DNA from 2 places in the Diaphorobacter sp. JS3050 genome. Region 2 is predicted to be linked to the other one. Evidence: riboswitches for the same ligand, from Rfam matches in the RefSeq annotation. Region 2 holds a riboswitch; the other holds the start of a gene.
The links. Region 2 has a riboswitch for glycine ahead of gcvT (glycine cleavage system aminomethyltransferase GcvT). Riboswitches for the same ligand answer to the same signal wherever they lie in the genome.
Positions count from the first base shown of each region.

Region 1: linked by a shared signal. The riboswitch ahead of HND92_RS17520 (D-amino acid dehydrogenase) and the one ahead of gcvT (glycine cleavage system aminomethyltransferase GcvT) in region 2 are both predicted to bind glycine.

Region 1 covers NZ_CP053553.1:3,678,070-3,688,927, forward strand. Annotated here, with positions in the region: gene HND92_RS17505 (tripartite tricarboxylate transporter substrate binding protein) at 1-805, shown strand, start outside; gene HND92_RS17510 (NAD(P)-binding domain-containing protein) at 838-2,316, shown strand; gene HND92_RS17515 (peroxidase-related enzyme) at 2,313-3,422, shown strand; glycine riboswitch at 3,594-3,705, shown strand; gene HND92_RS17520 (D-amino acid dehydrogenase) at 3,799-5,109, shown strand; gene HND92_RS17525 (FIST N-terminal domain-containing protein) at 5,181-6,446, opposite strand; gene HND92_RS17530 (PhaM family polyhydroxyalkanoate granule multifunctional regulatory protein) at 6,487-7,410, opposite strand; gene HND92_RS17535 (HU family DNA-binding protein) at 7,631-8,050, shown strand; gene HND92_RS17540 (tyrosine-protein phosphatase) at 8,099-8,887, opposite strand; tRNA gene HND92_RS17545 (tRNA-Phe) at 9,211-9,286, opposite strand; gene HND92_RS17550 (response regulator) at 9,350-10,048, opposite strand; gene HND92_RS17555 (ATP-binding protein) at 10,085-10,858, opposite strand, start outside.
Region 2 covers NZ_CP053553.1:2,178,618-2,189,475, forward strand. Annotated here, with positions in the region: gene HND92_RS10525 (ABC transporter ATP-binding protein) at 1-114, shown strand, start outside; gene HND92_RS10530 (Lrp/AsnC family transcriptional regulator) at 182-637, opposite strand; gene HND92_RS10535 (TRAP transporter substrate-binding protein) at 931-1,902, shown strand; gene HND92_RS10540 (TRAP transporter small permease) at 1,980-2,474, shown strand; gene HND92_RS10545 (TRAP transporter large permease) at 2,557-3,834, shown strand; glycine riboswitch at 3,841-3,933, shown strand; glycine riboswitch at 3,953-4,067, shown strand; gene gcvT (glycine cleavage system aminomethyltransferase GcvT) at 4,112-5,242, shown strand; gene gcvH (glycine cleavage system protein GcvH) at 5,346-5,720, shown strand; gene gcvP (aminomethyl-transferring glycine dehydrogenase) at 5,789-8,683, shown strand; gene HND92_RS10565 (FKBP-type peptidyl-prolyl cis-trans isomerase) at 8,754-9,155, shown strand; gene HND92_RS10570 (ATP-binding protein) at 9,231-10,858, shown strand, end outside.

The DNA of each region.
Region 1 (10,858 bases), 1.5 Mb from region 2:
GCCCGTGGTCATCGACTACAAGTCCGGCGCGGCCGGCAACATCGCCAGTGAGTACGTGGCCCGGGCCAAGGCCGACGGCTACACCCTGGCCTTCGGCACGGCCGCCACGCACGGCAGCAATGCCGCGCTCTACAAGAACCTGCCGTTCGACGTGGAGGCCGACTTCGTGCCCGTCGCCCCGCTGGTCGACGTGTCCAACGTGCTCACCATCAACCCCGCGGTGATCGACGCCAAGAACCTCAAGGAGTTCGTCGAGACCGTGCGCGCCAACCCGGGCAAGTACAACTTCGCATCCACCGGCAACGGCACGGGCACGCACATGGCCTTTGCCGAGCTGAATGCGCGCCTGGGCCTGAACATGGTGCACGTGCCCTACAAGGGCGGGCCCGAGGCCATCACCTCGGTGCTGCGCGGAGAGACCTGCTGCATCATGAACCAGGTGCAGACCGTGCTGCCGCACTACAAGACCGGCAAGGTGCGCCTGCTGGGGGTGACCACGGCCAAGCCCGTGGCGGCCGTGAAGGAGGTGCCGCCCATCGGCGCCAGCGGCCTGCCCGGCACCAAGGGCTTTGACAGCTCGATCTGGTTCGGCATCTTCGCCCCCAAGGGCACCGACCCGGCCGTGGTCCAGAAGCTGAACACCGCCTTGCGCGAGGTGCTGGAGCAGCCCGACGTGCGCCAGCGCTTCGAGTCGCAGGGCAACACGGTGCGCATCGAAACGCCCGAGCAGTTCCGCCAAACGGTCCACAAGGACCGCGCGAAGTGGGCGCAGGTGGTGAAGGACGCCAAAATCAGCATCGACTGATTTCGCCCTCCACGCTTTCTTCGACGTCCTCCATGTCTTTTTCGCTTCCCCTGGGGGCGGCCGGCCTGGCCGCCCTCGAAGACCGCCTGCGGCACGACCTGCTCACCCTCAACTGGCGCGCCCGCGCATGGCTGCCGCCTCGCACCCATGAAGGGCAGCCCGTCATCGACGTGCTCATCATCGGCGCCGGCCAGGCGGGCCTGGCGGCCAGCATGGCGCTGGCGCAGCAGGGCATTGCCGCCGTGCTGCTGGACCGCGCGCGCGCCGACTACGAGGGCCCCTGGGCCACCACGGCGCGCATGGACACGCTGCGCTCGCCCAAGGAGCTCACCGGCCCCGCGCTCGGCGTGCCCTCGCTCACCTTCCGCGCCTGGTTCGAGGCCCAGTGGGGCCGTGAGGCCTGGGCCGCGCTCGACAAGATCCCGCGCCTGCAGTGGATGGACTACCTGCGCTGGTACCGCCGCGTGACGCAGGCCGACGTGCGCAATGAACACACCGTCACCGCCGTGCACCCACGCGCCGACGGCCTGGTGGCGGTGGACGTGCAGACCCCCACCGGCCACGCCACCTGGCTGGCGCGCCGCGTGGTGCTGGCCACGGGCCGCGACGGCCTGGGCGGCCCGCAGGTCCCTGCCTTCATGCGGGGCGTGGCCCACGCCGCACAGGGTGGCCTGTGGGCGCATTCGTCCGACGTGCTGGACTACGCCACGCTCAAGGGCAAGCGCGTGGGCGTGATCGGCATGGGCTCGTCCGCCATGGACAGCGCCGGCACGGCGCTGGAATGCGGCGCCGCCAGCGTGGACCTGATCGCGCGTCGCGCGGTCATGCCCACGGTGAACAAGTCCAAGGGCTCGGGCGTGCCCGGCCTCACGCAAGGGCACCACGACCTGCCCGACGCATGGAAGTGGCGCATACGCCACTACATCAACGTGCAGCAGGTGCCGCCGCCGCACGGCAGCACGCTGCGCGTGTCCGGCCACGCCAACGCCTTCTTCCACTTCGGTTGCGCAGTGCAGGACGTTACGCAGGTGGGCCACGCGCTGCACGTGGCGACGGCCAAGGGTACGTTCGCATTCGACTTCCTGGTCCTCGCCACAGGCTTCGTGATCGACTGGGCACAAAAGCCCGAATTCGCGCCGTTTGCGCGCCATGTCCGCACCTGGGGCGAGCGCTACCAGCCGCCCGCCGGCGATGAAGACCGCGAACTGTCCGACTCGCCCGACCTCGGCCCGGTGTTCGAATTCCGCGAGAAAGCCGCCGGCGCCTGCCCCGGCCTGGACCGCATCCACTGCTTCTGCTACCCGGCGGCGCTGTCGCACGGCACGGTGTCGGGCGACATCCCCGCCATCAGCGACGGTGCACGGCGCCTGGCCAGCGGCATCGCCGGCCTGCTGTACCGCGAGGACGTGGAGCACCACTTCGCCGCGCTGCAGGCCTATGCCGAGCCGGAACTGCTGGGCGACGAATGGACGCCCGCCGACACCTCCCAACGCATCCTGCCTTCGCCATGACCGACACCATCGACCAGCTCGCCCGCCTGGGCCATGCCCCCCATGCCCAGGCCGCGCGCCAACAGCGCGCCAAGGCCATCACCGCCACCCAGGCCTGCGAAGACCTGCTGCTCGCGCCAGCACTGCCCGGGGGCCTGGCGCTGGCCGAGCGCCTGTCCGTGGCCCAGGCCGTGGCGGCCGCCAGCGGCGTGGCAACGCTGGCCGACCATTACGGCGCGCGCCTGGCCGGCCTGCCAGCCCCGCTGGCGGATGCGCGCTGGCAAGCCATCACGCATTTCACGCAGCTGCTGGCTACGCAGCCCGCCGCGGCCGACCGCGCGGCCCTGCTCGCCCTGCCCCAGGCGGGCCTCGCCACGCCGGACGTGGTGCTGCTCGCGCAGCTCATCGGCTTCGTGGCCTACCAGGCGCGGTTGGTGGCAGGCGTGGCGGCGCTGGCCGCCCTCGGCCCCGCGGGCACCGCAGCCACGGCGGTCGCTCCCACCACGCCGGACGCGCCCTTCGTGCACCCCGCCAACCTGCCCCCGCCCGGCGAGCCGCTGCGCCTGGCCGGCTACACCAGCGAGACGCTGGACTGGAAGGCCTGGCTGCCCGTGGTGGACCCCGCAACCGCCAGCGCCGAGCAGAACGCCGTGCTGGACGCAAGCCACCCCAAGGCACGCACGTCGGACTTCTACCTCGTGCTGGCGCACCAGCCCCGCGTGCTCGCCGAGCGCTCGGAGGCGTTCAACGCCATCATGTACGCGCCTGGCGGCCTGCCGCGCGCCGAGCGCGAGGTGGCCACCACCGTGGTCTCGCGCATCAACGGCTGCGTGTACTGCGCGGCGGTGCATGCGCAGCGCTTCGAGCAGCTGGCCAAGCGCAACGACGTGATCGCGCAGATCTTCGCCGACCCCGACAGCGCCGGCACCAACGCCCGCGAACGCGCCCTGGCGCAGGCCAGCGCCGCGCTCACGCGCGCGCCCGGTGCATTCGGGCCGCAGCACATCGCGCCGCTGCGCGCTGCGGGCCTGAGCGACCTGGAAATCCTGGACACGGTGCACGCCGCCGCGCTGTTCGCCTGGGCCAACCGCCTCATGCTCAACCTGGGCGAAGCGGTCTACCCCTGAGCATGCACCCGGCGCCCCGCCCTGAGAGCGTGTTCATGGTTTGAGGGTTAGCCCGCTGGGGGCGCCGCGCCCGGGCCGCTACGATGGCCGGCGCAGGAGAGCAAACGGCTGCATGCCGTTTCACCGAAGGCGCAAACTCCCATACACGCTCAGGTTCCGTACTGCATACCCACACAGCCGTCTGGAGAGCCGCCACGCCCGCCGTGGCGCACCGAAGGAGCAAGTGCCGCGCACGGTCCCGCGCGGCATGAATCTCTCAGGTACCAAGGACAGGGGGAGCGGCAGCCAGGCCAGGTCGCGCCCGCTGTTCGCTATTCATTCAATAGCTGCTCGCGCGCGCCCTGCCTGCGCAAACCTTGAAAAAGGCTTGTAAACCATGCGCGTGATCGTTCTGGGCGCCGGCGTCGTCGGCACCACCTCTGCGTACTTTCTCCAGCAACTCGGCCACGAGGTCACCGTCATCGACCGGCAGGCTGTGCCCGGTGCGGAAACCAGCTTCGCCAACGGCGGCCAGATCTCGGTCAGCCACGCCGAGCCCTGGGCCAACCCCGGCGCGCCGCTCAAGGTGCTGCAGTGGCTGGGCAAAGAGGATGCGCCGCTGTTGTTTCGCCTGCGCGCGGACATGCGCCAGTGGCTTTGGAGCCTGCAATTCCTGCGCGAATGCACGCCCGCGCGCACGCGCCACAACATCGAGCAGATCGTGAGCCTGGGCAGCTACAGCCGCAGCACGCTGCAGCAACTGCGCGCCGACACGGGCCTGCAGTACGACCAGCGCACACAGGGCATCCTGCACTTCTACACCAGCGCCCAGGAACTCGACGCCGCGCTGGCGCCCGCCGAGCAGATGCGTGCGCTGGGCTGCCACCGCCGCGTGGTGGATGCCGACGAGGCCGTGCGCATCGAGCCAGCCCTGGCCCACGTCCGCCCGCAGCTGGCGGGCGCCACCTACACGGCGGAGGACGAGTCCGGCGACGCCCACCTGTTCACGCGCGCGCTGGCCGGCGTGGCCCAGGCCGCGGGCGTGCAATTCCGCCTGGGCTGCCACATCACCGCGCTGCACCCGGCGGGCGGCGCCATCGACCATGTGGAGATCACCAACGAGGCCGGCGGCTACGAGCGCGTGCGCGGCGACGCCTACGTGCTGGCGTTGGGCGCATTCAGCCCGCTGCTGGCCCAGCCCCTGGGCCTGCGCCTGCCGATCTACCCGGCCAAGGGCTATTCGGTGACGCTGCCGGTGCGCGACACGGCCGCCGCCTACCAGGTGAGCCTGACGGACGATGAGTACAAGCTGGTCTTCTCACGCTACACCAGCGCGCAGGGCGACCGGCTGCGCATCGCGGGGACGGCCGAGCTCAACGGCTACGAGCGCGCACTGAACGCCGTGCGCTGCGAAGCCATCGTGCGGCGCGTGGAGCAGCTCTTTCCCGGCGCGGGCGATGCGAGCCAGGCGCAGTTCTGGAGCGGCCTGCGCCCCGCCACGCCGAGCAACGTGCCGCTGATCGGCAAGACGCGCTACGGCAACCTGTTCCTGAACACCGGCCACGGCACGCTGGGCTGGACCCACGCCTGCGGCTCGGGCAAGTCCATCGCGCGCATCGTGAGCGGGCTGGAGCCGGAGCTGGACTTCGCGTTCTGCGGCCTGCCGCGCCCTGCTGCGGCGCCCCGCCCCGCCGTCATCGGCGTTTGAGCAAGCGCCACGGCGCTATGCATTGCATAGCTGCTTGCGCTTGATGGACGGGCGCTAGAGGCCAAAAAGGCTTATAAAGCCCCGTCCGATGCGACGAACACCGTCAGCACGCCCGTGTAGCCATAGAGCCGGTGCGCGGCGATTTCGCCGCCGGCGAAGAAGCCCGCCAGGGGCACGTCGCCCAGCGCATGGCGCACGATCTGCAGCTCGGCGCTGGGCCCACCGAAGTGCGGCCCGCCGCGGCCCGAGCAACTCACATACAGCGCACCGCAAATGCGCCGGCCGCCCGCCGGCTCGGCATGCGGCGCGCTGCCTGCGGCGGGCAGCGCCTGCGCCTCTTCGAGTTGGGGCGATAGCTCCTCACGGATCTCGGCGCAGATGCGCATCAGGTCGGCACGGGCCGCGCCGACGTTGCGCTGGCAGAAGGCCAGGCGCATGCCCACCTCGACATGGTCACCCAGCGCCACGCCGCTGCGCGTCGCGTCCAGCCCGACGATGTGGCGCACGCGCGTGTCGGCGCCGAAATGGCCCGTGCGCTGGCGCTGCGGTGCGTCCGCGTCCTCCAGCCCTGCCAGCGTGGCGCGCACGGCGCGCAGCGCGGCCTGGGCGTCGCCCTGCAGCGTCACGCCCAGCGTGTCCAGCAGCACGTCCAGCGCGGGCTCGCCGTCCAGCTCCAGCACCACGTTGTCCTGCACGGCGGTGATGGCCGCCTGCGCGCCGATGGGCTGGCAGCCCTGCGTGACGCGCGAGACCAGTTCCACCTGCGCATCAAAGGCCACGCCCGACAGGCCGCCGTGCAGCACGCCGTCGCCCTCGCCGCCGGCGGGCAGCGCCAGCTGCACCTGCGCCCCGCGGCTGGCCACCACGCCGCCAAACAGGTAGCCGCTGCTGGTGCGGCCCGCCATCTCGGCCACCAGGTCCGCCAGTTCGGGGGTCTGGCCGTCCGCATGCACCAGCGCCGTGTGGGCCGCAAAGCCCACCCCGGCCGCATCGCCGTGCGCCAGCGGCGCCACGCCCGAGAACACGCGGTAGTGCGCGCGCGGCAGGTCGCACAGCATCAGCGAGAGCGCGGGTTCATCGAAATATTCGACGTTGTTGCCCGCCACGCCCACGCCGACCGCGCCTGCCCAGTCGGTGACCGTCGGCAGTTCGCGCCGCAGCAGGTCCAGCAGGGCCGCGGCATCGTCCGCGTAGTGGTCGGTGATGTAGAGCAGCCCCAGCGTGGGTGCACTGGCGTACTGGGGCAGCGCCATCTGCGCCCGCAGTTGCGCCAGCACCAGCACCGCGGCCATGTGCCACTGCGGATGGGTGGCGTGTGCATTGGGAAAGAGTCTCATGTGTCAGCCCTGCGATGGGGTACAGGCGCCGCCGCGCAGCTCAACCTGCCGGCCGCCGCGTGCGGGACGCGGCAGCCTTTTCGGTTGGCGATGGTGCGGGGGCACGCTTGGCGCCCGCGTTGGCCACGGCAGCCCGCTTGGCGGCCGGACGTGCCTTGTCGTTGGCCTTGTCGTTGGCCTTGCCGCCCGGTTGGGTCGCCGGCCGGGCGGCCGCCTTTGTGGAAGGCTTACCGGCGGCAGGTGCGGGCGTTGCCGCAGGCGCCGCACCGGCGGCCTGCGCCGCCGCGCGCATGCCGTGCATGCCCTGCGCGGCCATCTGCGCCGCCATGCTGGAGGCGGTCTTGAGTGCACCGCTGGCCATCTCGCGCGTGGCGTCGAAGGCCGCCTGGTGCGTGCCCGCATCCCGCAGGGCATGCGCCGCGATCTGCTGGAACTGGCTGGTCAGCGCACCCCACCATTGCATCGGGTCGGCCACGCCCTTGGTCTGCTCGGGCGCTGCTTCATCGTCCGGTGGTGTTCGCGCGCTACGCGCCGCCGAGGCGTCGTTTGCAGGGGATTGCGCCTCCGGTGCGGGCGCGGGCGGAGAGGTGAACGGAAACGCGGACGGTGGCTCGGCGGCTCGTGCGGCGGGCCGCTCCTTGTCCTGGCCTGCGGCGGCGCCGAAGCTCGCGGCCAGGTCGCCCATCGCCACGTTCATGTCCTGCAGCGTGGCCAGCGTCATCTTCTGCACCTCCAGCGCCTGCACGGTGGCGGCCAGGGCGCGCGCGTTCTGCTCCAGCCAGAACTGCACGGCCTTGAGGTCCTGGATGCGCTTGTCCAGCTCGTCCACACTCACCGTGGGCGCCACCCAGCCCGACAGCCCCGGCATGGTGGGCATACCCGCCGCAGCGCCCTTGGCCAGGTTCTGCAGGAAATCAAATCCCGGGACGAAACGCCCGAAGCCGAAAGGGGTGCTATCGCTCATGGCCTGCTCCTGGTGCATCAGGGAATGGTTGCACAGCTTACCCGCATGCGCGCCACCCGTGCGGCATGTGCGTGCCCTGTGCCGTCCACAGGCCCGCGATAGCGTGGTTTTCTCGCGCAAACCCGCATGAATAGGGCACCCCACGCGCACAGACAGCGCCTAGAATCCGATCACCAGCCTGGCTGGCCTGCTTCTATACACCTTACAACGATCCGACATCATGGCAACTGCAAAGAAGACCACCGCTCCGGTGAAAAAGACCGCCGCCAAAAAGGCTGCGGCACCTGCCAAGAAGGCAGCCGCCCCCGCAGCTCCTGCTGCCATCAAGCCCGTGAAGGAAGCCTTCACCAAGACCGCGCTGATCGCCCACCTCGCCACGCAGGCGGGTGTCGAGCCCAAGGCCGCCAAGGCCGTGCTCGCCGCGCTGGAGACGGCCATCCTGGCTTCCGTGCACAAGAAGGGCTCCGGCGAGTTCACGCTGCCCGGCCTGCTCAAGATCGGCCTGCAGCAAGTGCCCGCCAAGAAGAAGCGCTTCGGCAAGGACCCGTTCACCGGCGAAGAGCGCTGGTTCCCCGCCAAGCCCGCATCGGTCAAGATCAAGACCCGCGCACTGAAGAAACTCAAGGACGCCACGCTCTGACACCGTGGCGCGGGTTTCGCAAAAAAAGCAGCCTCCGGGCTGCTTTTTTTATACCCGAGCGGCCCAGGGCGCACGGCCGCGGCGCCAGTCCGGCAACGGCTGCAGGTACAGCTGCGCCAGGCGGCTGCGCGCGGCATCGTCCACGCCCAGGCGTCGCTCCAGGTAACGCTGCACGCCGCCGTGGTCCTGGTCAACGGCTTGCAATGCGGCCTCCAGGAAGTCCTCCTGCACGCGCCAGATCACGTTCAGCACCTCCTGCGGCGCAGAGCTGCCCAGCCCCGCGGGCCGACGATACAGCGCGTTAGTCAACAGGTAGTCCTGCATGACCACCTCGCGCGACACGCCGAGCGCCAGCAGAATCAGGGCCGCGGCGAAACCGGTGCGGTCCTTGCCCGCAGTGCAGTGAAAGACCAGGGGGGAATCCTCTGCCAGCAACTGCCCGAACAAGCCCGCAAACTGCTGCGCGTTGTCGGAAACAAAGGCGCGGTAGGTGTCCTGCATCAGCCCTACCGCAACGGGTGCCGTGATCTGTTGACCCGCTACTGCCAGTTCCTTGGCGCGCTGCACGACGGTCGGCTCGATCGGCAGCGCGTGATAGCGCACCTGCGGCAGCGCATACGACTGGGCCGCGCTCTCCACCGGCCCGCGAAAGTCCACCGAGCGGGTCAGCCCCAAACCGGCCAGCACCTGCGCGTCCTGCGGTGTCAGGGCCGCCAGATGATCGGAGCGGAACAACCGGCGCCAGCGTACCGTGCGTCCATCCAGCCCCGCATAGCCTCCCAGATCACGGAAGTTGGACGCCCCCGTCAGCGAAAGCGTGCGTGAAAAGTCTTGCATCCGGTCACTGTAGTTCAAAGCCGTCACACGCTCATGACACATGAGCGTACATGCAGCCCGAAGTGTCGCCCTGCGTAGAGCTGCCCGCAGCGCGGGATCTTTGGGGCATGGGAGAGTGCCTGGCTTCCGTACGCCCCGCACCCGTGCCTGCAGGTATTGGCTCCCAAAGAAAGGACTACCGTCCCGCGAAAGAAACAAGGCCCCGAATCACGGAGAGGTCCTGTGCAGCGCTGGAGGATGAGGGTACGCAACAACTGCGTCGTTCCACGCAGCGTGGCAGTGCAGAAACAAAAACGCCCAACCGAGTGGTTGGGCGTTGTATGTGGTGGCCTGGGACGGAATCGAACCGCCGACACAAGGATTTTCAATCCTCTGCTCTACCAACTGAGCTACCGGGCCTGAGCCTTGAATTATAGCCCGAGAAATCGGGGCATGACGCCAAGCTGCAAAATTTTTGCCAATTCACGCGTTGCGTTTGTTGCGCCCGAGGTCCACCCCCAATTGGCGCAGCTTGCGGTAAAGATGTGTGCGCTCCAATCCTGTTTTTTCGGCGACGCGTGTCATTGAGCCGCCTTCGCGGGCGAGATGGAATTCAAAGTAGGCTTTTTCAAAACCGTCGCGCGCCTCACGCAAGGGTCGGTCGAGATTGAAGCCCTGGTGGGACATGGGCGCCTGCTCCATCACCGCAACAACAGGCGCAGGAGCCGGCGCGCCATTGGCAATGGCACCGGTTGTTGCGGGTGCAGGTGCGGTGTTGGTCTGGGCCGGCGCGGCAGCGCTTGCTGGTGGCTGCGCCGTGCTGCGTGCCAGGCCCTGCTCCACTGCCTTGAGCAGCTTCTGCATGGTGATGGGCTTCTCGAGAAAGGAGAAGGCACCGATGCGCGTGGCTTCCACGGCCGTGTCGATGGTGGCGTGGCCGCTCATCATGATTACTGGCATGGTCAGCGTGCCGGCCATGGCCCATTCCTTGAGCAGCGATACCCCGTCGGTATCGGGCATCCAGATATCCAGCAGCACCAGGTCATAGCTGCCATTCAAGCGCGCGTTGCGGGCCTGCGTGGCGTTCTCGGCAAGGTCGACGCTATGCCCCTCGTCGTTCAGAATTTCTGACAACAGGTCCCGGATCCCCAGTTCGTCGTCGACCACCAGAATATTTGCCATGTGTGTAAATGCACCCTTGCTGCACGTGCGGTGTTGTTAGAGCGCCACCGCCGATTCAGGGGCGAATGATAGCGACACTTGTGCGCCCTTCACCACGCCGTCTTCCACGCGGTTGACCAGATCGATCCGCGCGCGATGTTCATCCGCGATTTTTTTGACGACGGCCAGTCCCAGCCCGGTGCCCCGCGGCTTGGTCGTGACGTAGGGCTCGAAGGCGCGCTGTAGGATGTGTGGAGGAAAGCCCGGCCCGCAGTCCGACACCGTCAGCCGCACACGTTGCGCGGATTCACTCCAGCGTGTGCTGATGCGCACGGGCGGCGGTGGAACGCCCCCCTGCTCGGCCGCCTGCTGCGTCGCGTCCTGGGCGTTCTGCAGCAGGTTGTGCACCACTTGGCGCAATTGCTGGGCATCGCCCGAGATCGCGGGGCAGCGCGGGTCCAACTCGGCCTCGACCGGCACCTGCGCGGTCTCGGCGCCATACAAATGCAGCACATCGGCAACCAGTGCGTTCAGGTCCAGCGTGTGCAGTTCCGCAGACGGCAGGCGCGCGTAGTCGCGGAATTCATTGACCAGCCGTTTCATCGCATCCACCTGGTCCACGATGGTCTTCACCGACTTGGTCAGCACGGCCTGCTCTGCCGCAGGCAGCTTGCCTGAGAGCTTGATCTCCAGACGCTCGGCCGAGAGCTGGATCGGCGTCAGCGGGTTCTTGATCTCGTGCGCCAGACGCCGAGCGACCTCGCCCCACGCCTGGGCGCGCTGCGCGGAGACGATTTCGGAGATGTCGTCGAACACCAGCAGCCGCGCCTC
Region 2 (10,858 bases):
GTGCTGGACGTCTCGGGCGACGAACGCGCGCGTATGGACGTGCCCGACCTGCTGCAGATGTTCGAGAAGGTGCGCGGCGAGAAGCTGGCCGACGACGCGCTGCTGCTCGGCTGATCTGCATCACGCTCAGAAAAAGATAGCTGCTCGCGCCCATTTCATGGATGCGAGCAGCTTTTTTCTTTCATACACCCAAAGGCAGGTCTGCCTTCTTCAGCGTGCGCAGCACGAAGCTCGACTGGCTGTGGCGTATGCCCTTGATCTTGTAGAGCTTCTCGCGCAGCAGGCGCTCATAGTCGCGCGTGTCCTTGACCACCACGCGCAGCAGGTAGTCGTACTCGCCCGACACCAGATGCGCCTCCACCACCTCGGGAATGCTGGCCAGCACCTCGCCGAACTTCTCCAGCGTGTTGTCGGAATGGCTGTCCAGCGTGACCATGACCAGCACCGTGTCGCCCAGCCCTAGCGCCAGCGGGTTCAGGCGCACGGTATAGCCTTCGATCACGCCGGCCTCCTCCATCTTCTTGATGCGGCCCCAGCACGGCGAGGGGCTCAGGCCGACGGCGGCGCCGATCTCTTGCAGGCTGGCGCGTGCATTGCCTTGCAGGACGGAGAGAATTTTTCTGTCTAGGCGATCCATGTGCTGCATTATTCGTTAAACCTAGATACTGCAGAAAATTTTTCTTCAATGTGGGTTTTTATAGAGAAATTCAGCAAATTCATCCACAACCCGCGGCGCATACTTCTTCTCCATCAAGGCGCTCTTACCGGGGCGCACGACATTGACGAGACCCCGCCCGGTTACCGCTGGGCGGGGACTTGGCAAGACGGGCCAAGGCGGCCTTCTCAAGTCCCCGCGCAAACCCCTATGACCTGCGTCATGTTGCATTGCCATAATTTTTCGGCAGCACCCGCAGATTCACAGGAGACAACATGCAGCTGACCAAACTTGCGCTGGGCCTGGGCTTGGCACTGGGCATGGCCGCAACGGCCTTGGCACAAACCACAATGCGCATCAGCATCTCGACGGCGCAGAACTCCCACCAGGGCGTCGCCATCGACACGTTTGCCAAGGAGGTCGAAAAGCGCACCGGCGGGCGCTACAAGGTGCAGACCTTCTACAACGGCGCGCTGGGCGGCGAGCGCGAATCCATCGAAGCGGTGCAGTTGGGCACGCAGGAGTTGGCCTTCAGCTCCACCGGTCCCGTGCCCAACTTCGTGCCCGAGACCAAGATCCTGGACGTGCCCTTCCTGTTCCGTGACAAGGCCCACGCCCGCGCCGTGCTCGACGGCCCGATCGGCCAGGACCTGCTGACCAAATTCGATGCCAAGGGCTTCAAGGCGCTGGCCTGGGCGGAGAATGGCTTTCGCCACATGACCAACAGCAAGCGCGACGTGAAGACGCCCGAGGACTTGAAGGGCCTGAAGATGCGCACCATGGAGAACCCGGTGCACATCGCCGCGTACAAGGGTTTCGGCATCATCACCACGCCCATGGCCTTCCCCGAAGTGTTCACCGCCCTGCAACAAGGCACGGTGGACGGCCAGGAAAACCCCCTGCCCGTCATCATCTCGGCCAAGTTCGACCAGGTACAAAAGCACCTCTCGCTGACGGGTCACGTGTACTCCCCCTGCATCTTCGTGATGAACAAGGCGGTGTTCGACAAGCTCTCCCCTGCGGACAAGCAGGCCTTCATCGACGCCGCCAAGGAGGGCACCAAGGCCAACCGCGCTCGCGTGGACGAGGACGACGCCAAGGGCGTGGCCGACCTGCGCGCCAAGGGCATGACGGTGATCGACGATCTGGACAAGTCCAAGTTTGTCGCCGCGCTCGCGCCCGTGAACGCGCAGTTCGAGAAAGAGTTCGGCAAGGCCAACCTCGACAAGATCCGCAACTACAAGTGACGCTCACTTTTCAGTAGCTGCTACCGCCCGTGGATCATGCGCCACGGGCGTTTTTATTCATATTTTCGTGAGTGCGCATGAAAACCTTCTTCCTCTCCTGCGAGCGCTGGAGCACCGCCGTCGCCATGTGGGGCGCCTGCGCCATGCTGGCGCTGGCCTCGGCGCTCGGCATGTTCCAGATCCTGATGCGTTTCGTTTTCGAAGAGCCGGCCGAGTGGACCGAGGTGCTGATCCGCTTCAGCCTGATCTGGATGGTGTTTCTGGCGATTCCCATGGCATTCCGGCAGGGCGCCATGGTCAGCGTCGACGTGCTCTACCGCTGGAGCCCGCGCCCGCTGCGCCGCGTGCTGGACTGGGTGGTGTGCCTGGCAGCGCTGGCGCTCATCGCCGTGATCATCTGGTGGGGGTGGGACTACGCGCGCCGCGGCGGCGTGCAGTCGATGGCAGGGCTGGAGTCGGTTTCCATGTTCTGGGCCTATCTGGCCATGCCCGTGGGTGGGCTGTTCAGCATCCTCGGCATCGTGGGCAATCTGATCGACCCGCAGCGCCATGAACTGGAGACTGCCCAATGAGCGCCGCGCAGAGCCGCCTCAAGCAAGCGAGCGGCCTCCTCGGGGGGCGGCGGGTACATGAAATGACGCGCGTGGGGGCCCTATGACCACGGTCATGATCTCCACCATGGTGCTGTGCTTCGCGCTCACCATATCCGTGGCCGTCTCCATCGGGCTGGCCTCCATCCTGGGCATCCAGGTGGCGAACGCCAACATGCTGATCTCCGTGAAGGAGATGTTCGCCTCCATCAACAAGTTTCCGCTCGCAGCCATTCCGTTCTTCATCCTGGCGGGCAACCTCATGGAGACCGGCGGTATTTCGCGCCGGCTCGTGGAGTTTGCCAAGAGCATCGTGGGCGGCGTGCAGGGCGGCCTGCCCATGACCTGCGTGCTCACCTGCATGATCTTCGCGGCCGTCTCAGGGTCATCGGTGGCGACCACGTTCGCCATCGGCGCCATCCTGATTCCTGCGCTCATCAAGCATGGCTACCCCACCAGCTACGCGGCCGCGCTGCAGGCCACCAGTGCCGAGCTGGGTGTGATCATCCCGCCGTCGATCCCCATGATCCTGTACGGCGTGGCGGCCGAGGTATCGATCGGCGAGCTGTTCATCGCCGGCTTCGGCCCCGGCATCCTGATCAGCGGTGCGCTGATGTTGTTCGTCTGGGTGTATTGCAAGTACAAGGGCTGGGGCAAGCATGACGGCGATGGGCGCATGCCCTTCGGCCGCGCACTGCTGCAGGCGGGCTGGGCACTGCTGATGCCAGTCATCATCCTGGGCGGCATCTACGGCGGCGTGTTCACGCCCACCGAGGCCTCTGCCGTGGCCGTGTTCTACGCGCTGGTGGTGGGCATGCTGATCTACCGCGAGATCCGCGTCGCGGACCTGTTCGCCATCCTGCGCAAGTCGGCCATCTCGTCGGCGGTGATCATGTTCATCATTGCCAATGCGGGCCTGTTTGCCTTCCTCATCACGCGCGCTGGCGTGCCGGACGCCATCGGCCGCTGGCTGCAGGAGGTGCTGCAGTCGCCCGCGCTGTTCCTGCTGGGCGTGAATGCCGCGCTGTTCGTGATCGGCATGTTCATCGAGACCAGCGCCGCCATCATCGTGCTGGCGCCGATCCTGGCGCCGGTGGCCCAGCACTTCGGCGTGGACCCGGTGCACTTCGGGCTGATCATGGTGGTGAACCTGGCGCTCGGCATGATCACGCCACCCTTCGGCGTGAACCTGTTCGCGGCGTGCACGGTGGCGCGCATCTCTCTGGATCGCATCGTCGCCCACCTGCTGCCGTTCGTGGGCGTGGTCCTGCTGTGCCTCCTGGTCATCACCTACGTGCCATCGCTTTCATTGGCCCTGCGTGATCTCGTGTACGCAAAATAGATAGAATCCGTCCCGTCAGGAGAGAGTCCGCGCCCCTCAGGGCCGGGCCGCCGAAGGCGCAGGCAGCAGCCGAACGCTCAGGCAAAAGGACTGGCGACACGCCCGCAGGGATGCGGGTGTTTCCCTTGCTGGAGAGAGGCCGCAGCAGCATGCGGCCCACCGAAGGAGCAAGCCCCGTGACATGCCATGCAGGCGGGGTGAATCTCTCAGGTAAAGCGGACAGCGGGGCAAATCGGCGATCGAGAGATCGCTCCACCATTTGCCTTCGCCCATTGCCATGTCCGCCATGTCCGACCTGCTCACCACTCCCCTCAACGCCCTGCACATCGAACTGGGCGCCCGCATGGTGCCCTTCGCCGGCTACTCCATGCCCGTGCAATACCCCATGGGCCTGATGGCCGAGCACCACCACACGCGCACGGCGGCCGGCCTGTTTGATGTGTCGCACATGGGGCAGCTCAAGCTGGTCGGCCCTGACGCCGCAGCAGCATTCGAGACGCTGATGCCCGTGGACGTGGTCGACCTGCCCGTGGGCAAGCAGCGCTACGGCCTGCTCCTCAATGACGAGGGCGGCATCATCGACGACCTCATGTTCTTCCGCATGGCGCAGGACGAGCTCTTCGTGATCGTCAACGGCGCCTGCAAGGTGGGCGACATTGCCCACATCCAGGCGCGCATCGGCCAACGCTGCCAGGTGATTCCCATGCCCGACCAGGCCCTGCTCGCGCTGCAGGGCCCACAGGCGGCTGCGGTGCTCGCGCGTCTGGCACCAGGCGTGGACAAACTGGTGTTCATGACCGGCGGGCATTTCGACATCGCGGGGGCGCAGTGCTTCGTGACGCGCAGCGGCTACACCGGCGAGGACGGCTTCGAGATCTCGGTGCCCGCCACGCAGGCCGAAGCCCTGGCGCGCACGCTGCTGGCCCAGCCCGAGGTCAAGCCCATCGGTCTGGGTGCACGCAATTCGCTGCGCCTGGAAGCCGGCTTGTGCCTGTATGGCAACGACATCGACACCACCACCACCCCGCCCGAAGCCGGCCTGAACTGGGCCATCCAGAAGGTGCGCCGTACAGGCGGCGCGCGCGCTGGCGGTTTTCCAGGCGCCGACAAGGTGCTGGCCCAGATCGACAGCCCGGCCACTCTCACGCGCAAGCGCGTGGGCCTGGTGGCGCTGGAGCGCGTGCCCGTGCGTGAGCACACCGAGTTGCAAAACGAGTCGGGCGAGCGCATCGGCGAAGTCACCAGCGGCCTGCTGGCCCCCACTGCCGACAAGCCCATCGCCCTGGCCTACGTAATGCCCGCCCATGCCGCCCCCGGCACCCGTGTGAACGCCATGGTGCGCGGCAAGGCCGTGCCCATGGAAGTGGCTGCCACGCCCTTTGTTCCCACACGCTACTACCGCGGCTGAATTCACCACGGCGAACTGCCACCGCGCCCAGGTCAGCCCGGCTACAGTGCGGGCTGACCACTCTCAAACCTTTTCCTTCCACTTCTTCTTCCCGGAGCCCCCCATGAGCATTCAGTTTTCCAAAGACCATGAATGGATCAACGCAGCCGACCCGGCCGCGGCCGTCGTCGGCATCACCGTCCACGCGCAGGATGCGTTGGGCGATGTGGTGTTCGTGGACCTGCCCGCGGTGGGCACCACCTTTGCCCAGGGCGACGTGGCCGGTGTGGTCGAGTCCGTCAAGGCCGCTGCCGATGTCTACATGCCCGTGTCCGGCGAAATCGTCGAGGTCAACGAGGCCTTGCGCGCCGACCCGTCCCTGGCCAACTCCGACCCGCTGGGCGCCGGCTGGTTCTTCAAGGTCAAGCTCAGCGACGCCGGCCAGCTCGCCGGCCTGATGGACGAAACGGCCTATACCGCCTTCGCCCAGAACGCCTGATGCACCCGCGGCGCCGTGCACACGGCGCCGCCGCACCGCCCCATCGCTCTTGAGACTGGTCCCTCGCCATGCAGATGCCCTCCCCCCTGCCCCTGGCGGCGCTCGAAAACGCCGCTGAATTCCTGCCCCGCCACATTGGCATCGACGCCGCCGACGAAGCACACATGCTGTCGGTGATCGGCGAGGCCTCGCGCCGTGCGCTCATTGATTCCATCGTGCCGCGCTCCATTGCGCGCCAGCGCCCCATGGACCTGCCCGCGCCGGCCACCGAGGCCGCGGCGCTGGCTGAACTCCAGGCCATTGCGTCGAAGAACCGCATCCTCAAGAGCTTCATCGGCCAGGGCTACTACGGCACGCACACGCCGGGCGTCATCCTGCGCAACGTGCTGGAAAACCCTGCCTGGTACACGGCCTACACGCCCTACCAGGCCGAGATCTCCCAGGGCCGCATGGAGGCGCTGCTCAACTTCCAGACCATGGTGTGCGACCTCACGGCCATGCCCATCGCCAACGCCTCCATGCTCGACGAGGCCACCGCTGCCGCCGAGGCCATGACGCTGGCCAAGCGCTCGGTCAAGTCCAAGAGCGACGTCTTCATCGTGGCAGGCGATGCGCACCCGCAGACCATCGAAGTCATCCAGACCCGCGCCGCCCCCATCGGCATCACCGTGGTGGTGGCCAATTCCCAGGAGGAATGGCAGGCGGCCCTGGCCGGCGACTTCTTCGCCGCCCTCATCCAGTACCCTGCCAGCAGCGGCTGGGTGCAGGACTGGCAGGCCGACGTGGACGCCATCCACGCCAAACAGGCCGCCGCCATCTTCGTTACCGACCTGCTGGCGCTCACGCTGCTCAAGGCCCCCGGCGAGTGGGACGCCGACATCGTGGTGGGCTCCACCCAGCGCTTTGGCATGCCCATGGGCGCCGGCGGACCGCACGCCGCCTTCATGGCCTGCCGCGACGAATTCAAGCGCAGCCTGCCCGGCCGCCTGGTGGGCGTGAGCGTGGACGTGCACGGCAAGCCCGCCTACCGCCTGGCGCTGCAAACGCGCGAGCAGCACATCCGCCGCGAGAAGGCCACGAGCAACATCTGCACGGCCCAGGTGCTGCCGGCCGTGATCGCCAGCATGTACGCCGTGTACCACGGCCCCGAGGGCCTCACGCGCATCGCCCGCCGCGTGGCGCGCTTCACCGCCATCCTGAGCCGCGGCCTGGCGCAGCTGGGGTTCACCAGCCGCCACCATGGCTCGGCCTTCGACACACTCAGCCTGCACACCAAGGATGCTACGGATTCAATAGCTGCTCGCGCAGTCCAGATGGGCGCAAACCTGCGAAAAGCCTGGAATGACTACCTGTGCATCTCGCTGGACGAGACCACCACCCGCGCCGATATCGAGCTGCTGTGGAAGATCTTTGCGCGGGACGGCCAGCAACTGCCCACCATCGAGGCGATGGACGCCGCCGGCGCACCGGCGCTGTTCCCCGACACCCTGGCGCGCACCAGCCGCTTCTTGGCGCACCCGGTGTTCAACACCCACCATTCCGAAACCGGCATGCTGCGCTACATCCGCCAGCTGTCCGACAAAGACCTGGCGCTGGACCGCACCATGATCCCGCTGGGCTCGTGCACCATGAAGCTCAACGCCACGAGCGAGATGATCCCGATCACCTGGCCCGAATTTGCCAACGTGCACCCGTTCGCCCCGGCCGACCAGCTCGAAGGCTACCGCCTGCTCGACGAGCAACTGCGCGCCTGGCTGTGCCAGGCCACGGGCTACGCGGGCGTCAGCCTGCAGCCCAACGCAGGCAGCCAGGGCGAATACGCCGGCCTGCTGGCCATCAAGGCCTACCACGCGGCCCAGGGCCACGCCCACCGCAACATCTGCCTGATCCCCAGCAGCGCGCACGGCACCAACCCCGCCAGCGCCCAAATGGTGGGCATGCAGGTCGTGGTGACCAAGTGCGACGAGAACGGCAACGTGGACATGGCGGACCTGCAGGCCCAATGCGAGAAGCACAGTGCCAACCTCGCCTGCGTGATGATCACCTACCCCAGCACGCATGGCGTGTTCGAGACCCAGGTGAAGGCCTTGTGCGAGCTGGTGCATCGCCACGGCGGGCGCGTGTATGTGGACGGCGCCAACATGAACGCCCTGGTCGGCGTGGCCGCGCCGGGCGAGTTCGGCGGCGACGTGAGCCACCTGAACCTGCACAAGACCTTCTGCATCCCCCACGGCGGCGGCGGCCCCGGCGTGGGCCCGGTGTGCGTGGTGGAGGACCTCGTGCCCTACCTGCCCGGCCATGCCACGGGCGGTATTGCTTCCAAAACAGGAGCTGTCAGCGCAGCTCCCTTGGGCAATGCAGCCGTTTTACCCATCAGCTGGATGTACATCCGCATGATGGGCGCCGACGGTCTGCAGGCCGCGACCGAGACAGCGATCCTGAGCGCCAACTACATCAGCGCGCGCCTGAAGGACCACTATCCCACGCTGTACGCTTCCGCCAACGGCCATGTGGCGCACGAGTGCATCCTGGACCTGCGCCAGTTGAAAGACACCAGCGGCGTGATGGCCGAGGACGTGGCCAAACGCCTGATCGACTACGGCTTTCACGCACCCACGCTGTCGTTCCCCGTGCCCAACACGCTGATGGTGGAGCCCACCGAGAGCGAGACGCTGTTCGAGCTGGACCGCTTCATCGACGCGATGATCGCCATCCGGCGCGAGATCCGCCAGATCGAGGCCGGCACCTGGCCGCAGGACGACAACCCCCTCAAGAACGCGCCCCACACGGCCGAGTGCCTGCTGGCTGCCGACTGGCAGCACCCCTACCCGCGCGATGCGGCAGCCTATCCCGTTGCCGCCCTGCGCCAGAACAAGTACTGGAGCCCCGTGGGCCGTGTGGACAACGTCTACGGCGACCGCAACCTGTTCTGCAGCTGTGTTCCGGTGAGCGAACTGGGCTGACGGCCTGCTCCGCTCAGGCATTCACAAAGGCCCTACCATCGGGCCTTTGTTGCTTCTGAACGTTTGACCCATGCGCCCCCTTTTCGCACTGCTCGCATCGCTTGCCCTCGCCTCCGCAGCCCAGGCGCAGGCCCCTGCCGTCACCACCGGCAGCGGCCTGGTCTATGAGTCGCTCAAGGACGGCAGCGGTGAATCACCCAAGGCCACCGACACCGTCAAGGTGCACTACCGCGGCACCTTCCCCGACGGCAAGGAGTTCGACAGCTCCTACAAGCGCGGCGAGCCGACCGAGTTCCCCCTGAACCGCGTCATCCCCTGCTGGACCGAAGGCGTACAGCGCATGAAGCCGGGCGGTAAGGCCAAGCTCACCTGCCCGCCGGCGATTGCGTATGGCGCGCGCGGCGCGGGCGGCGTGATTCCGCCCAACGCCACGCTGAATTTCGAGATCGAGCTGCTGTCGGTGCGCCGCTGAACGAGGCAGCGGCACCGGCCTGTAGGGCACCAGGCAGACGCGTACACTGGCAGGCCTGCGGATTGCCCGATTCCCATGAGCCGCCCCGACCTGTCCCTGCTGTTTCCCGCCGCGGAGCCTGCCTCGTCCCCCCCTGAGCAGCCGGAGCGCCGCGGCCCTCAACGGGCCAGCGGCGACGTGGCCGAGCTGATTGCGCAGCTGCGCGCCTCACAGGCCGAGCTGGAGGCGCAGAACCAGGTGCTGCGCTACAGCCAGGCCGCGGCCGAAAGCGCTTCCGAGCGATTCGAGGCCCTGTTTTCCAGCGTGCCGCTGTCGCTCATGGTGGTGGACGAGCATGACATGGTGGTCCAGGCCAACTCCATGGCACAGCGCTCGTTCCAACCGCGCGAGACGGACCGCCCCCTGACGGCACTGATGCTCTTCGTGAGCGACAGCCACGCGCCGCGTGTGCGCGAGGCCTTCGACCAGGCGCGGGCCGTGGGCACGGCCGAGGCCACGGAGGTTGTGTTCCACATCAGCGAGGGCCGCCATATCACTGGCGACCTGCACATCGCGCGCATCGAGTCGCGCTCCGAGCAGGACGCGCCGCTCACGCAGTTTCTGTGCGCCGTGATCGACCAGGGGCCGCTGCTGGCCGAACGCCAGGCCCTGCAGCGCAGCGCACAGGAGCTGCAGGAGCGCAACGTGCAACTGCACACCAGCGAGCGCCGGCTGGAAGCGGTGATCAACTCCGCGCTCGACGCGATCATCTGCGTGGACCAGCACGAGCGCATCACCGTGTTCAATCCCACGGCAGCGATGCTGTTCCAGTGCGCCACCAGCGACGCGCTGGGCAGCCCGTTGAGCCGCTTTCTGCCCGAGGCCCAGCAGGTGCTGGCGTTCGCGCAACTGACCACGCAGGCGGCGCTGGGGGAGATGACGGCGCTCACGGCATCGGGCCGGGAGCTGGCGGTGGAGATCAGCGTGTCGTTCGAGCGCCATGCGGAAGGCGAGACCACCACCGTGTTTGCCCGCGACCTCACGGCCCGCAAGCGCGAAGAAGCCCGCCGCAACGCGCTGGAGGGACAACTGCGCGAGTCGCACAAGATGCAGGCCGTCGGCACCATGGCCGGCGGCATCGCGCACGACTTCAACAACATCCTGCATGCGATCCTGGGCAACGTGGAGCTGGCCAAAGCCGATTGCCCGCCCGGCACGCCGATGTACGAAAGCCTGCTGGAGATCGACAAGGCCGGCCGGCGCGCCCGCGACCTGGTGCGCCAGATCCTCACCTTCAGCCGCAACGAGCCGCCCAAGCGTGCCGCCGTCACCCTGGCAGAGGTGGTGCACGACACCGAACGGCTGCTGAGGGTCACGCTGCCCCCCGAGATCGAGCTGACCGTGCATGTCCCCCCCGACCTGCCCCCCGTATTGGCGGATGCCACGCAGGTGGAGCAAGCGGTGCTGAACCTGTGCACCAACGCCGTGCACGCCATCGGCAGCCGCCGTGGCCGCATTCGCGTGGATGCTGCGCTGATCCAGCCCGACCAGCGCATGCGCGAAAGCCTGGGCCTGAGCGCGGGCGACTACGTGGCCGTGCGCGTGCATGACAACGGCCCGGGCATGGACGCCGCCACCCAGTCGCGCATCTTCGAACCCTTCTTCACCACCAAGCCCGTGGGCCAGGGCACCGGCCTGGGACTGGCGGTGGTGCACGGCGTGAT